DNA from 2 places in the Glaciecola sp. MF2-115 genome. Region 1 is predicted to be linked to the other one. Evidence: predicted binding sites of a transcription regulator. Region 1 holds the regulator's gene; the other holds the start of a gene.

What was found. Region 1 encodes FNR, which switches genes on or off when oxygen is low (the NO sensors DNR and NnrR bind a similar motif). Its sites were predicted from a motif close to TTGATCTAGATCAA; they were not measured.
Positions count from the first base shown of each region.
Region 2: the regulator FNR is predicted to act here: its motif matches at 4,206-4,219, upstream of ACKLNX_RS03730 (GbsR/MarR family transcriptional regulator).

Region 1 is NZ_JBLBVM010000056.1:14,976-21,133, reverse strand. It holds gene ttcA (tRNA 2-thiocytidine(32) synthetase TtcA) at 1-669, opposite strand, end outside; gene uspE (universal stress protein UspE) at 974-1,876, opposite strand; gene fnr (fumarate/nitrate reduction transcriptional regulator Fnr) at 2,062-2,802, opposite strand; gene ACKLNX_RS15275 (sulfite exporter TauE/SafE family protein) at 2,845-3,498, opposite strand; gene ccoS (cbb3-type cytochrome oxidase assembly protein CcoS) at 3,498-3,701, opposite strand; gene ACKLNX_RS15265 (heavy metal translocating P-type ATPase) at 3,728-6,136, opposite strand; gene ACKLNX_RS15260 (FixH family protein) at 6,155-6,158, opposite strand, start outside.
Region 2 is NZ_JBLBVM010000040.1:840-6,997, forward strand. It holds gene ACKLNX_RS03710 (serine hydrolase domain-containing protein) at 3-1,736, opposite strand; gene ACKLNX_RS03715 (MbcA/ParS/Xre antitoxin family protein) at 1,924-2,298, shown strand; gene ACKLNX_RS03720 (RES family NAD+ phosphorylase) at 2,376-3,032, shown strand; gene ACKLNX_RS03725 (CHRD domain-containing protein) at 3,500-4,009, shown strand; gene ACKLNX_RS03730 (GbsR/MarR family transcriptional regulator) at 4,271-4,816, shown strand; gene ACKLNX_RS03735 (cytochrome ubiquinol oxidase subunit I) at 4,928-6,158, shown strand, end outside.

The sequences.
Region 1 (6,158 bases):
ATTTTGACGCTGCAAGTTTTCCTGTGAGCCACACAGATTACAAGGAATAATAGGATAGTCATTCACTTCAGCGAGTTTTTGAATGTCTTTCTCACGGCAGTAAGCCAATGGTCTAATGACAATATTACGTTTGTCATCTGAAAGTAGCTTTGGCGGCATCGATTTCATCTTCGCACCGTAAAACATGTTGAGAAAAGTGGTTTCGACCATGTCATCCATATGGTGGCCTAGCGCTATTTTAGTGGCACCAATGGTTTCTGCGAATGAATATAAGCTTCCGCGACGCAGACGAGAACATAAACCGCAAGTCGTTTTCCCTTCATCGATTTTTGCTTTCACTACAGAGTAGGTGTCTTTGTCGATAATGTAATACGGAATATCTTTAGATTCTAAATACTCAGGAAGAATGTGCTCTGGAAAGCCAGGTTGCTTTTGATCTAAGTTCACGGCAATTACATCAAAATGTATTGGGGCCGATTTTTTCAAGCTGAGCAAAATATCGAGCATAGCGAATGAATCTTTACCACCACTTATTGCTGCCATGACAACATCGCCATCTTCAATCATATTGTAGTCAGCGATGGCTTTACCTACATTCCTACGAATCTTCTTCGTTAACTTATCATTATTGTATTTTTGCTTTGGATCAAAGCTCGCAATTACGCTCATTATTCATTCCGACAGCCGAAGGGCTCAAACTTATTAATAAAATACTTCTCACACCTACAAGCGAAATATTGATACAGATGCAAAGTAGGGTGCTTTCCAATGCCGTGTATATTAAAGCTTGTTAACGAGGTAAGCAATTAACAAAACGTCGGCACAAGAAAACCTTATGAGAGCAATTGTAAATACTGAACTGTGTAAAATACATAGCTTAAGCTGAGCTAAGCAGTGAGCTAGTCAAAACAATGAGCTAATCAAAGCATTAAGTAACTCGATACAGTGAACCACTCAAAACAAGTCGATGAACTTAATCAGGTTTTACAACTAAGGTGTCACACTCAACGGCATCTATAATCAGTTCAGCTGTATTGCCTAATAACGCTGCAGATAAACCTTGTCGACCAACCGAACCAATAACAAGCAGTGTTGCTTTGTTTTTCTTACATATTTCTGGAATGATATCTTCAGGTAAGCCTTCTAATACATGAATATTGGCTTCTTCAAGTTGGTATTTTTGACCTAGTTCTTGCACCTTTTTAATATGTCTTTCTTCAACTGACTTGTTATACACTTCGGGTGAAAAGTTAGGAACTTCGACAGCAATATGTAATGGGGCTCCCGCATAAGAGTTGGCAAAATGCACTTCTGCATTGAGTAAGTCTGACAAAGCATGAGCATTCTCAGCAACTTTATCGCTCAATGATACATGTGTGTCATCTCTTGCAGAAACTCCTAGAGAGGCGACGATGGTGGCTTCCTCTGGCCAATCATGTGATTTAACTAGTAAGACGCTGACTGGGGACTTTCTAAGTATATGCCAATCGTTTGGTGTAAAAATACTGGAGGAGAGTAAACCATGCTTCTTTGTGCTTTTTATAATTAGGTCACAAGCTAATTCATTACAGGTGTTGACAACTGAATCGTGTAACTTCTTCTCCCAAGTCACTAAGATTTCTACCTTACTCTCGCACTTGAATTGTTTAACCAAAGCTTCTAGTTTTAATTTGGCTTGTTCCATCATTGCTTGTTTCATGTTGAAGCGTTCATCACTTGTTAAAACAGCCGCCATATCGTATGACTTATCATAAATACAGCTAAGGGCGACAATTTGCGCCCCTGTTTTATCAGCAATGCTTAAAGCACGCTGAAGTGATGTTTGTACTTCTGATTTAGGATCTACAACGGCCAGAATTTTCTTACAAGTAAACATATTGCTCTCCAAAACTTATCATTCTATTTTTATAGTTTGGATCTATTTTAGATAATATGCCAGTAAGATCATTGCCTTAGATCAAATGACTGTGGAATAAAAGGCTAAGTCCGCTTTCGTTTAACAGTGCTGCATGTTTAACATACTCAGCCTTTGAAGCACAGAGCGTTTAAAATACTAAGATTTTAAACGCAGACGCGTGAGAAATTTATTTCCATATCGGGTAATCGCTGATTGATAGCATCAAAATCAATAATCGAAATCAATTTACCATCTACTTTAATCAAAGACTCTTTTTGAAAGCGCGTTAACAATCGACTTATCGTTTCAACGGTAAGACCCAGGTAGTTTCCAATCTCATTGCGTGTCATAGATAAATTAAATTGCTTGGCCGAAAAGCCTCTCTCTTCGAACCTTTGAGATAGGTCACTGAGAAAATATAATAAGCGTTCTTCAGCATTGCGCTTACTAAGCAACATCATTAGATCGTGATCATGCTTTATTTCGGCACTCATGAATCGCATTATTTGTTGTCTTAGTTTAGGAAGTTTCACCGACATTTCATCGAGAGTATCGTAGGGAAGCTCACATACCATCGCAGTTTCAAGTGCTTGTGTATAGCTACTGTGCTTATTATCATTTAGCGCATCAAACCCAATGATGTCGCCGGGGAAGTGAAAGCCAATGATCTGTTCAACACCATCTTTATCACTGACATATGATTTAAAAGAGCCAGATCTTACAGCATATAAAGAATGGAACTGATCACCGTATTTGACTAACTTATCATTCTTGTGGAGTGGTTTCTTGCGCTCGATAATGTCATCTAATGATTCTAGTTCGCTTTTGTTTAAACTAACGGGTAAACATAAGTGACTGAAGCTACAACTTTGACAGTGAATCGACAGTTCTGGACCTTTGGCCATGACTTACTCTTTTTGATTATTTTCAAAGTAATTATGACCTATTTAAAGCTTTAAGGTCAAGATAAGTGCAAAGCAAAGCAGAAATAGTGAAATGATTTTTCGTGTCACTCTATGCTGAAAAATGGGCACTAAAAAACCAGCTCCAATACTCGTCGCTATTAGTGTGGGTAATGTACCTAAACCAAAAGAAAACATGATCAATGCGCCTTGAAAAACAGATTCACTCGCCAAGGACCAGGTAAGTACAGAGTAAACTAGCCCACAGGGAAGCCAGCCCCAGATTGCACCGTAAGCTACTGTATAAATTGGGTTTTTAAATGGAATTAGTTTTTTTGATATGGGTGAAATTCGTTTCCAAACTTTAGCACCTAATGCCTCTAATGCAGATAAACCTTTGTACCAATCACCGATATACAAAGCGAGTAAAACTAAGAATACAATGCTGATAATTTGCAGAATCGGTATTGAAGTTTGAATATTGACGCTGGCAATACCACCGATGAAACCGGTTAAAGCGCCAGCCAAAGTGTAACTGAGTATACGACCAAGGTTGTATGAAAGAATATAGGGAAGTTGAGATTGTCCTTTTGGGATAGCAAAGGAAAACGCACTAGCAATTCCTCCGCACATACCAATACAGTGCACGCCGCCAGCAATACCAATAAGAAATGCACCTAGGAAATTGATTTCTAGCATTATTTTATATCTTCGGAATTTTTAGCTGATCCCTTTGACTCTTGTTTGTCTTTCTTCTTTTCTAAATCGTCATCAAACAATATGCTAAAACCTTGACGATCTAAATCCTCAAATTGATTAGACCTTACAGCCCAGAAAAATACGATGACAGCAATACCCACGAGAATGATGGCGAGGGGGATCAATACGTAAATAATACTCATAAAAATCTGTCCAATGTAATCTTAATCTAATTCTTAAGCAGACGCGTCGAATTGTAAACGACAATAATGGAGCTAATTGACATGCCAAGCGCTGCCATCCATGGAGTTAAAAAGCCAGCCATCGCTAAAGGTAATACTAATACATTGTATCCAATTGCCCATGCCATATTCTGCTTAATTTTTCTTCTGACTCTTTTGGCCATTGATAAAATGAATACAAGTGACTCTAGCTGAGGGTTTAATAAGATAATATCGGCAGCATTTTTCGCTAAGTCCGAGGCGTTTCCAACGGCTAAAGATACATCGGATGCCGCTAGAACAGGTGCATCGTTAATACCATCTCCGAGCATTAAAACTCTTTTACCTTCGCCTTGTAAGCGCTGTATAGTTTCTAGTTTCATTGCTGGAGTACATTGAGAGTAGCTAGCATCGATACCTAACTTTTGCGCAACGTCCGAGACATTTTTTTCACTATCACCACTGAGAATAATGGTTTTATAATTGGCCAATTGACTCAATACATCTGCTACATCGTTCTTAATCTTATCAACTAGCCAGAATGCTGCACTTAGTTGACCATTTTTAGTCATTATAATAGTCGCGTCTGCAATTTTATGTTGTATTAGCTCTTGCTCACTTAAAGCAACATAGTTTGCGGATCCTAGCTTGTAGAGAGCGTTGTCAACTTTACCAGAAATCCCGTTTCCAATACTTACTTGAAACTTATCTATATGACGATGGCTTTCTTCTATTTCACAGTGAGTAAAAGCGCTAGCTATAGGATGTTCTGAACGAAGTTCTAATGAGCTTGCAATCGACAATAAAGTTTCGCGCTGTGCGTCTTTTGCAAACCACATTTTTCCACAAGAAAACTCACCATATGTGAGTGTGCCTGTTTTGTCGAATACAATGTCAGTGATATCGCTCAGTTGCTCTAAGGCATCTGCTCGCTTCAATAGAATGCCATTCTTATTTAGATTAGCCATGGCGCATGTAAGCGCTGAAGGAGTTGCTAAACCTAAAGCGCAAGGGCAGGTTGCAACGAGGACTGATATTGCTATCCAAAACGCATGAGGACTATCTTGTATGAACCAATATGAGTAGGTTAACACAGTGAAGGCTAGCACAATCGCCCCAAAATGCTCGCTAAACTTATCAGCCATCAAGGCAACTTTAGGTTTGTTTGTCATTGCTGTTTCTTGCAAGCGCAAAATCTGATTAACCATGGCATATTTAAGCGTTTTGGTGACTTTAATCGTAATAACACCAAGTTGATTTAGTGTACCGCCATAAACTAGCTCACCTTGTTGCTTAGCAACGGACTCAAACTCACCGGTCAATAGTGACTCATCAACTGTGGCTTGTCCTTCTACAACTTCACCATCTACCGGAATAATTTCGCCAGCTTTTACTAAAACAAGATCATCTACTTTCAATTGTTTTGCTAAAACACCTTTTATTTCTCCATCTACCCATTTGTATGCTGTAAGTGGGATATGTTTTAGCATATTTGAGGATATTAGGTTGGCTCTGTAACGTGTGCGTTGTTCTAAAAAGCGACTAATTAGGAGAAAGAAAATAAACATGCAGATGGATTCAAAATACACTTCTGCATCAGCTTGGTTTACAGTGATTATTCCAGCAATATACGTGGATAAAATAGCGATCGTGATGGAGATATCCATATTGATTCTTTTAGCTAAGGTGGCTTTTAACGCGCTTAAGTAGAATACGCTGCCGGAATAAAGCACTACTGGCGTGGTAAGCACTAAACTAACCCAATTAAAGTATCTAGTCGTTTCAGCGTCGATACTACCGAAGAGGTCAAAATATTGCCCCATAGCGAGCATCATTACCTGCATCGTCATCAAGCCTGCCAAGCCCAACTTCTTTAGGTAGCTTTTTTGTTCAATTTGGAAGGAGAGTTCGTGGCTATCTGCCTGGAATGGGAGAGATGCATAACCTATTTTCTTTAATTGCTGCAATAACTGTGAGAGCTTGATCTGTTCATCGTCCCATGAGATCAATGCTCGGCGCGCACCAACATTAACAGAAACTTGCTTTACACCTACAACTTTGGCTAATTGCTTTTCAATTAACCATCCGCAAGCCGCACAAGTAATTCCTTCGACGGTTAATTGGATTTCTTTATTATTACCGCTTTCCAGTACAAAATCTTCCTGCAATTCAGGCTCATCATATACTGATAGTTTACTCATTGTATTATCAAGCGCCGAGTCGCCGCGTGCAGCTGGCTCGGTTCGAAATTCATAGTAGCTTTCTAAGCCATTATCAACTATTGAGCTTGCAACGGCTTGGCAGCCGGGGCAACACATATTGTGACTCTGGTTTAATATGGTGACAGGGTATTTGTCACCTTCAAAATTAGGAAGACCACAATGAAAGCAGTCTCCCTTCGATATACTAATCGCCATTGTTGTTAGTAACACTCATTAT
Region 2 (6,158 bases), on a different contig from region 1:
TTTTAATTCATTTTCTCGAAAACTATGCCTTTAGCGCGGTTAGTATCTAGCGATAGTCCGGTTATATCATCGCTTTTGTCTCTAAGGACCTTAAGTAAGCCTAAGCCTTGGTCTGCAAGCAGTGTTTCTAGGTCGATATGAAATAAGACAGTTTGATTGTCTCTTTTGTCAAATGCGATAAGTTGCTTATCGATCAGTTTAATATCTAATTTCTTATCCAGTTCAACACTAAAATATTCACCAGTGAGCGCGTTTAGATCAGGTAATGGTACCGATAGAGCGTTAAGTTTTTTTACCAAAAATGTTAAGCCCCAAGCTACATTGTCGTAGCTGATGGTTCCATCAGGGTTAAACCACAAAACACGTCGGTTATTTTTGTCCACTAAAGCATTTTCTTGTGTCGGCCAAACCTGAACTCTTTTTGCATCAACTATATTAAGATAGAGCTTATTGTGCCCACTCTCTTCCTCAACCAACACTTCTAGCGAATATGAAGGATAATCAGTAAATTGATATCGTCCTGAGTAATGTTCAATTAAATCAGATGTTAACTCTATAAGCTCTAGGGTTAATTCCGATTCCTCTTCCTGAGAGGGTGTAGCATCGCTGCTGGGGGAATCTTCTTCAGGAGTTAAAAAGTCTGCTAGAAAAATATCAAACAATTTGTAAGTCAGGTTTGTTGGATTGCTGTGAGCATAATTGCATAAAGCAACAGCAGAAAAGTGGTGTTCATGATTTCGAACAAATTGAGAACGATATCCTCCCCAAGAGCCGCCGTGCAGAATTACCTCTAAACCTTTATAATTTTCATGCGCTAGACCCAGAGCGTAAGGAATTTCTTCACCATTATTCAGCGTTCCTTTTTTATAGAGTTGCTCTTTTAGCCATCTATAGTCTTCGCTGTAGAAAATTGAATCCCACTTTATAAGGTCTTCAGTAGTAGAGAACACTGCGCCATCACCATACTGTTCCCAATACGACACATCTTTAACAAACATGCCGTCTTCTAAAGCGTATGCTTCCACACGGTTTTTAATCACTTTTTTGTGGGAATTCACATAAGTTGTCACCTGCATTTCGAGCTCATCAAAAATATGTTGTTTGGCGAATTCTTTTAGGGGCACACCAGATACTCGTTCTACTATTTCAGCCGCCAATAAATAGCCAGAATTGCTGTAGGAATATTTTTCCCCGGGCTCAAAGTCCAATGCCTTTTGAATTTTCATAAAAAACATTGCATCTTTTTGAGTAGTAACATCGTCTATGTGGTGATTTGATAGCGTCATAAGATTAATATAATCGCGGATCCCACTAGTATGATTTAAAAGATGGCGAATTGTTATGACCTTACCGTAATTGGGTATTTCGGGCAGATATTTTCTTATATCGTCCTCTATTTTAAGTTTGCCTTGATGTTGCAGAATTAGAATACTGGCAGCAGTAAATTGTTTTGAGTTTGAAGCAAGGTCAAAAACAGAGTCTTTGGTGATGGGTGTCATCAAGCCCAAATGGCCATGGCCATACTGGCCTTGAAAAATGATATTGCCTTTGTGATAAGCGGCAATCGAACAACCCGGGCCCTCGTCTCCAATCGTTTCGGAAAAACTACGATTCGCGTTTGCAGACTTTTTAGCAAGGTTTGAGTTTATCTCATTTGAAACAACGGGTGCAGAAAACACAATTACCCAGAAAGTCACAATGAGAGTAATTAAATTAATTTGCTTAAAAGCGTCCATATCAGTATCCCTTACATAAAGTTTTAATGAAACCCGCTGAGCGTATCGTGTTGGAATATCCGATCCGAGTAGCTCAGATTTATATTATAGACTAATTTTAAGTATTGAAGGTTGGTGTGTATATGCACGTATTATTGTTATTTATTGCATTTGCACTTATACTGACAGGGTAATGCAGGAGAATAATATGGAAGCAATTTTAGAAAAATCTAATCTAAGTAAAACTCAGGTTGTTACCAAAGCTCTCTTTAATTCAAAACGGGAACTTGGTTTATCTAATGAAATTGTAGGTCAAATTATTGGTGCTGACCCCGCAACCGTTTCTCGCATGCAGAAAAAAATGGATATGAAACCAAACAAAGTCTATGAATCTGCAGTGCTAACAATCCGCGTTTATCGTTCTTTATATGCCATTTTAGGTGGCTCAACAGATGCAATGCGGCATTGGTTAAACACAAAGAATCTCGACTTTGACCAAAGAACACCTTTAGACAAGATGAAAACAATCGTTGGCTTAGTAAATGTTGTTGAATACCTTGATGCAATGCGAGGGCATGCTTGATATCGCTGTCCCCAATTACAAGTGACTGCAACGAGCGCTTTTATAGGGTGGTTGAATCACAAGAAAGCGCAGCAACAATGCAAATTGTTGATACGCTTGAAGAGCAGTCTTTATTAGAAGATATTATCGAATCGTCTAAACCACCTATACCTCATCTGGCGGATAAGCCAAAGCGCCACTATTTACTGAGTACACCCTTTCGATACCCACCCTTGAAATATGGATCTCGATATGGTCGCCAATATGAATCTTCTATTTTTTACGCCAGTCACAATGTCAAAAGTGCATTATATGAATCTGCCTTTTATAGCTTTTATTTTATGAGCAGAAGCGAAAAACCATTCGAAGGTGTTATTACCAATAAAAAAAGCTCATTTGCGGCTAATATATCCACCAAAAATTATGTTAATTTGTGCTTGATTGAAGATCCTGAACTACAGCGAGCCTTGAAGCATAAGTCTAACTATACCTATCCACAAAAGGTAGGAGCATATATGAGGGATGAGGGTGTAGATGCTTTTTCGTATTATTCGGCCAGAGAGGGTGGTGGCAAGCATATTGGGGTTTTTTACCTAGATACAATTATAGGATTGCCAGAAGAGGAACGCCAATGGCAAATAAAACAAAGCCCTGAGCACTTGGTTTACTATTGTCCTGCTGATACTTCATTAAACATGGAATTCTCGATAGACACATTTTATGTCGATGGCAAACTTCCCCATCCATCTCAGTAATTTAAAATGACTGCTTATCCTAATTGTTCAAGCCAACGGGGTGCTTTTCTCTTGCTTTGGGTATTAAGCAATGTGTAAAAATCTAAAATTGATTTATTAGCTCTTACGTCGACCAAGCTTAAAGGTTACTTTAGTTCAATCCCTTCAATCGACTTGCAGCGTGACAACGCGACATGATTTCGTCCTGACATATACGCTTCACTACCGAGTTTCATTTATACCGATCCAAGTGTTACCCCCTGAATTTTATGAATAGTGCAGGCTCAAGTTCCTTTGCACAATGGAGCAAAGTATTAGAGCCCTTGCTCCCTGAAAAATGACAACGTTGGTGAAGCTTTGTTTTGGCCTTTATTTAATTATATGCAAATTAACTGCATCCAATTCTTCGAGTTAATCGTTACTTCTTTATCGGGGGGCTGTTGTCCAATAATGGTGCCAATCGGTTTAACCAAAGAAAATGGAGATATATGATGTTTTTTAAAAAAGCAAAATACGGTTTATTGGTAGCTTCAAGCTTAGTGAGTTCACTGGCCTTCGCTGGTCATACAAACAACTTGCTTGAAGCTGAACTGGATGGCAGGCAAGAAGTAGGCAGTGAACAAAGCAATAAGCGTATTTCTGGTGATCCTAATGGTCGTGGTGAAGCCTATGTATTTGGCATTGACAATGACCCCTTTACCTTATGCTACGTGCTAACTGTTGATAAAATTCAGCTTGTTCCTGTCGGTAGTGGTATAGCTGCTCACATTCACAAGGGTAATCGAGGTGAAAATGGGCCCGTAGTCGCGGTATTGGCTGGGCCAGAAGACGGCAATGCCGCCGATTGTTTGACCGAAGGTGAAGCAGGTAAGTTTCCTACTGGGATAAGGGTAAGCGAGATTCTGGAAAATCCACAAGAATATTATATCAATGTGCATAATCCAGATTATCCTGCCGGTGCGATTAGAGGGCAGTTGTTTTACCAATCTGACGACTAATCCAAGTTTATACTCATGAGTAAAGGGCCTCTAGGCCCTTTTTTATTTATATCGAAACTTCCTGTGTTGTTAAGCTGTGACTATAACACTGAGTATATTTCACCATATTGCTAATTTATTGACGCTTTACATACACCTTAGTTAAATATCCTGCACTACGAACACGATAAAGATGAATTATTAAATTCGAAATATATTGATCTATCTCAATAAATGTTTATAATTTCAGAAATTACTGAAACTTCAGAAATAGAGGAAGCTATGAATATGACACCAATGATCGAAACCTTTGTTATGCATTTTGGCGAAATGGGTAGCCGTTGGGGGTTTAATCGTACTGTAGGGCAAATGTACGCGTTGTTGGTGATTTGTGAAAAGCCGCTTAGCGCAAACGATATTGCTGAAGCTTTGAATATTTCCAGAGGTAACGTCAGTATGGGGCTGAAAGAATTGCAATCATGGCGATTAGTGCAAATGCATCACGTTCCGGGCGATCGCAAAGATTACTTTAAAGCCTTAGGTAGCATATGGGACATGGCTAACAAGGTGTTTGAAGAGCGCCGCAAGCGCGAGATGGATCCAACCCTTTCCTTACTCAGAGACATACTCTTGGACAAACCTGCAAATGAGCAGGAAAAATACGCCCAAAGTAGATTGCAAGAAATCCATGATTTACTTGAAAATATCACTCAGTGGAGCGAAGAGTTGCAGCGTTTGAGCCCTGAAAAGATGGCAACGTTGATGAAGCTTGGTTCAGGCGTAGGTAAAGTGCTCGATATGAAAGACAAGTTATTAAAAAGTAGTTAATACAAAGCGCAAGTACTGGGTTTAAGCCCGCTTACGTTTCCTATTTTTACTCGTTTATACGCTAGGTTAAAAATGTGAAAGGTAAACAGACTTAACTATTAGAGGTGCATCATGGCAGACGTAATGCTGCTTTCCCGCATTCAATTTGCGGCTAACATTAGCTTCCACATCTTATTCCCAACTATCACAATCGCCCTTTGTTGGCTGCTGTTCTATTTCAAAGTGCGATTCCATATCTCCGACCATCCTGTGTGGATGCGTATATACCGCTTTTGGGTAAAGGTATTTGCCTTAACCTTTGCGTTGGGTGTTGTCAGCGGCATCACTATGTCGTTTCAGTTTGGCACTAATTGGCCTGGATTCATGGAAAAAGTGGGGAATATTGCCGGCCCCTTGTTGGCCTACGAAGTTCTGACGGCGTTTTTCTTGGAAGCTACCTTTTTAGGGATCATGCTATTCGGTATTAATCGTGTGCCGCCTTGGGTCCATACCTTAGCAACTCTGATTGTAGCGATTGGTACCTCCTTATCTGCCTTTTGGATTTTATCTTTGAATTCATGGATGCATACACCAACAGGGTTCGAAATGCGCGATGGCGTTGCTCACGCGCTTGACTGGTGGGCGATTGTATTTAACCCCTCATTTCCGTTTCGCTTTGGTCATATGATGTTAGCTTCAGGGCTAACGGCTTGTTTTTTAATCGTGGGTATTTCGGCCTATCGGATCTTACGCGGCGACAACAAAAAAGCGCCCAACATAGCGCTTAAAACAGGCTTATTCGTTGCTGCGATACTCGCGCCATTACAAATATTGATGGGCGATTTACATGGCTTAAACACTTTTGAACACCAACCGCAGAAAGTCGCGGCAATGGAAGGAATATGGGAAACCACTCAAGGGGCGCCGCTATTGTTGTTTGCGATCCCCGATGAGAACAATCGAACTAATGATTACGAACTGGCTATTCCTAAACTCGCTAGCGTCATCTTAACCCACGAACCCGAAGGTAAAATAAAGGGATTAAACGAGTTTGAAGGCGAGCATCCACCTGTTCGGCCTGTATTCTTTGCGTTTCGGATCATGGTCGGGCTGGGCATGTTAATGCTGCTTAGCGCTTGGTTAGCCAGCTTTGTCTTATGGCGTAAAAAAACTTTACCGAAGTTCGCGCTCAAATTCTTTGTTGCCATGACTTTTTCAGGATGGATAGCAACGCTTGCAGGCTGGTATGTCACGGAAATCGGTCGTCAGCCTTATTTGGTCAGTGGCGTATTAACTGTTGCTGATGCTGTAACTGATATTCCATCGGGCAACGTGGTTATGAGTTTAGTCATGTATCTAAGCG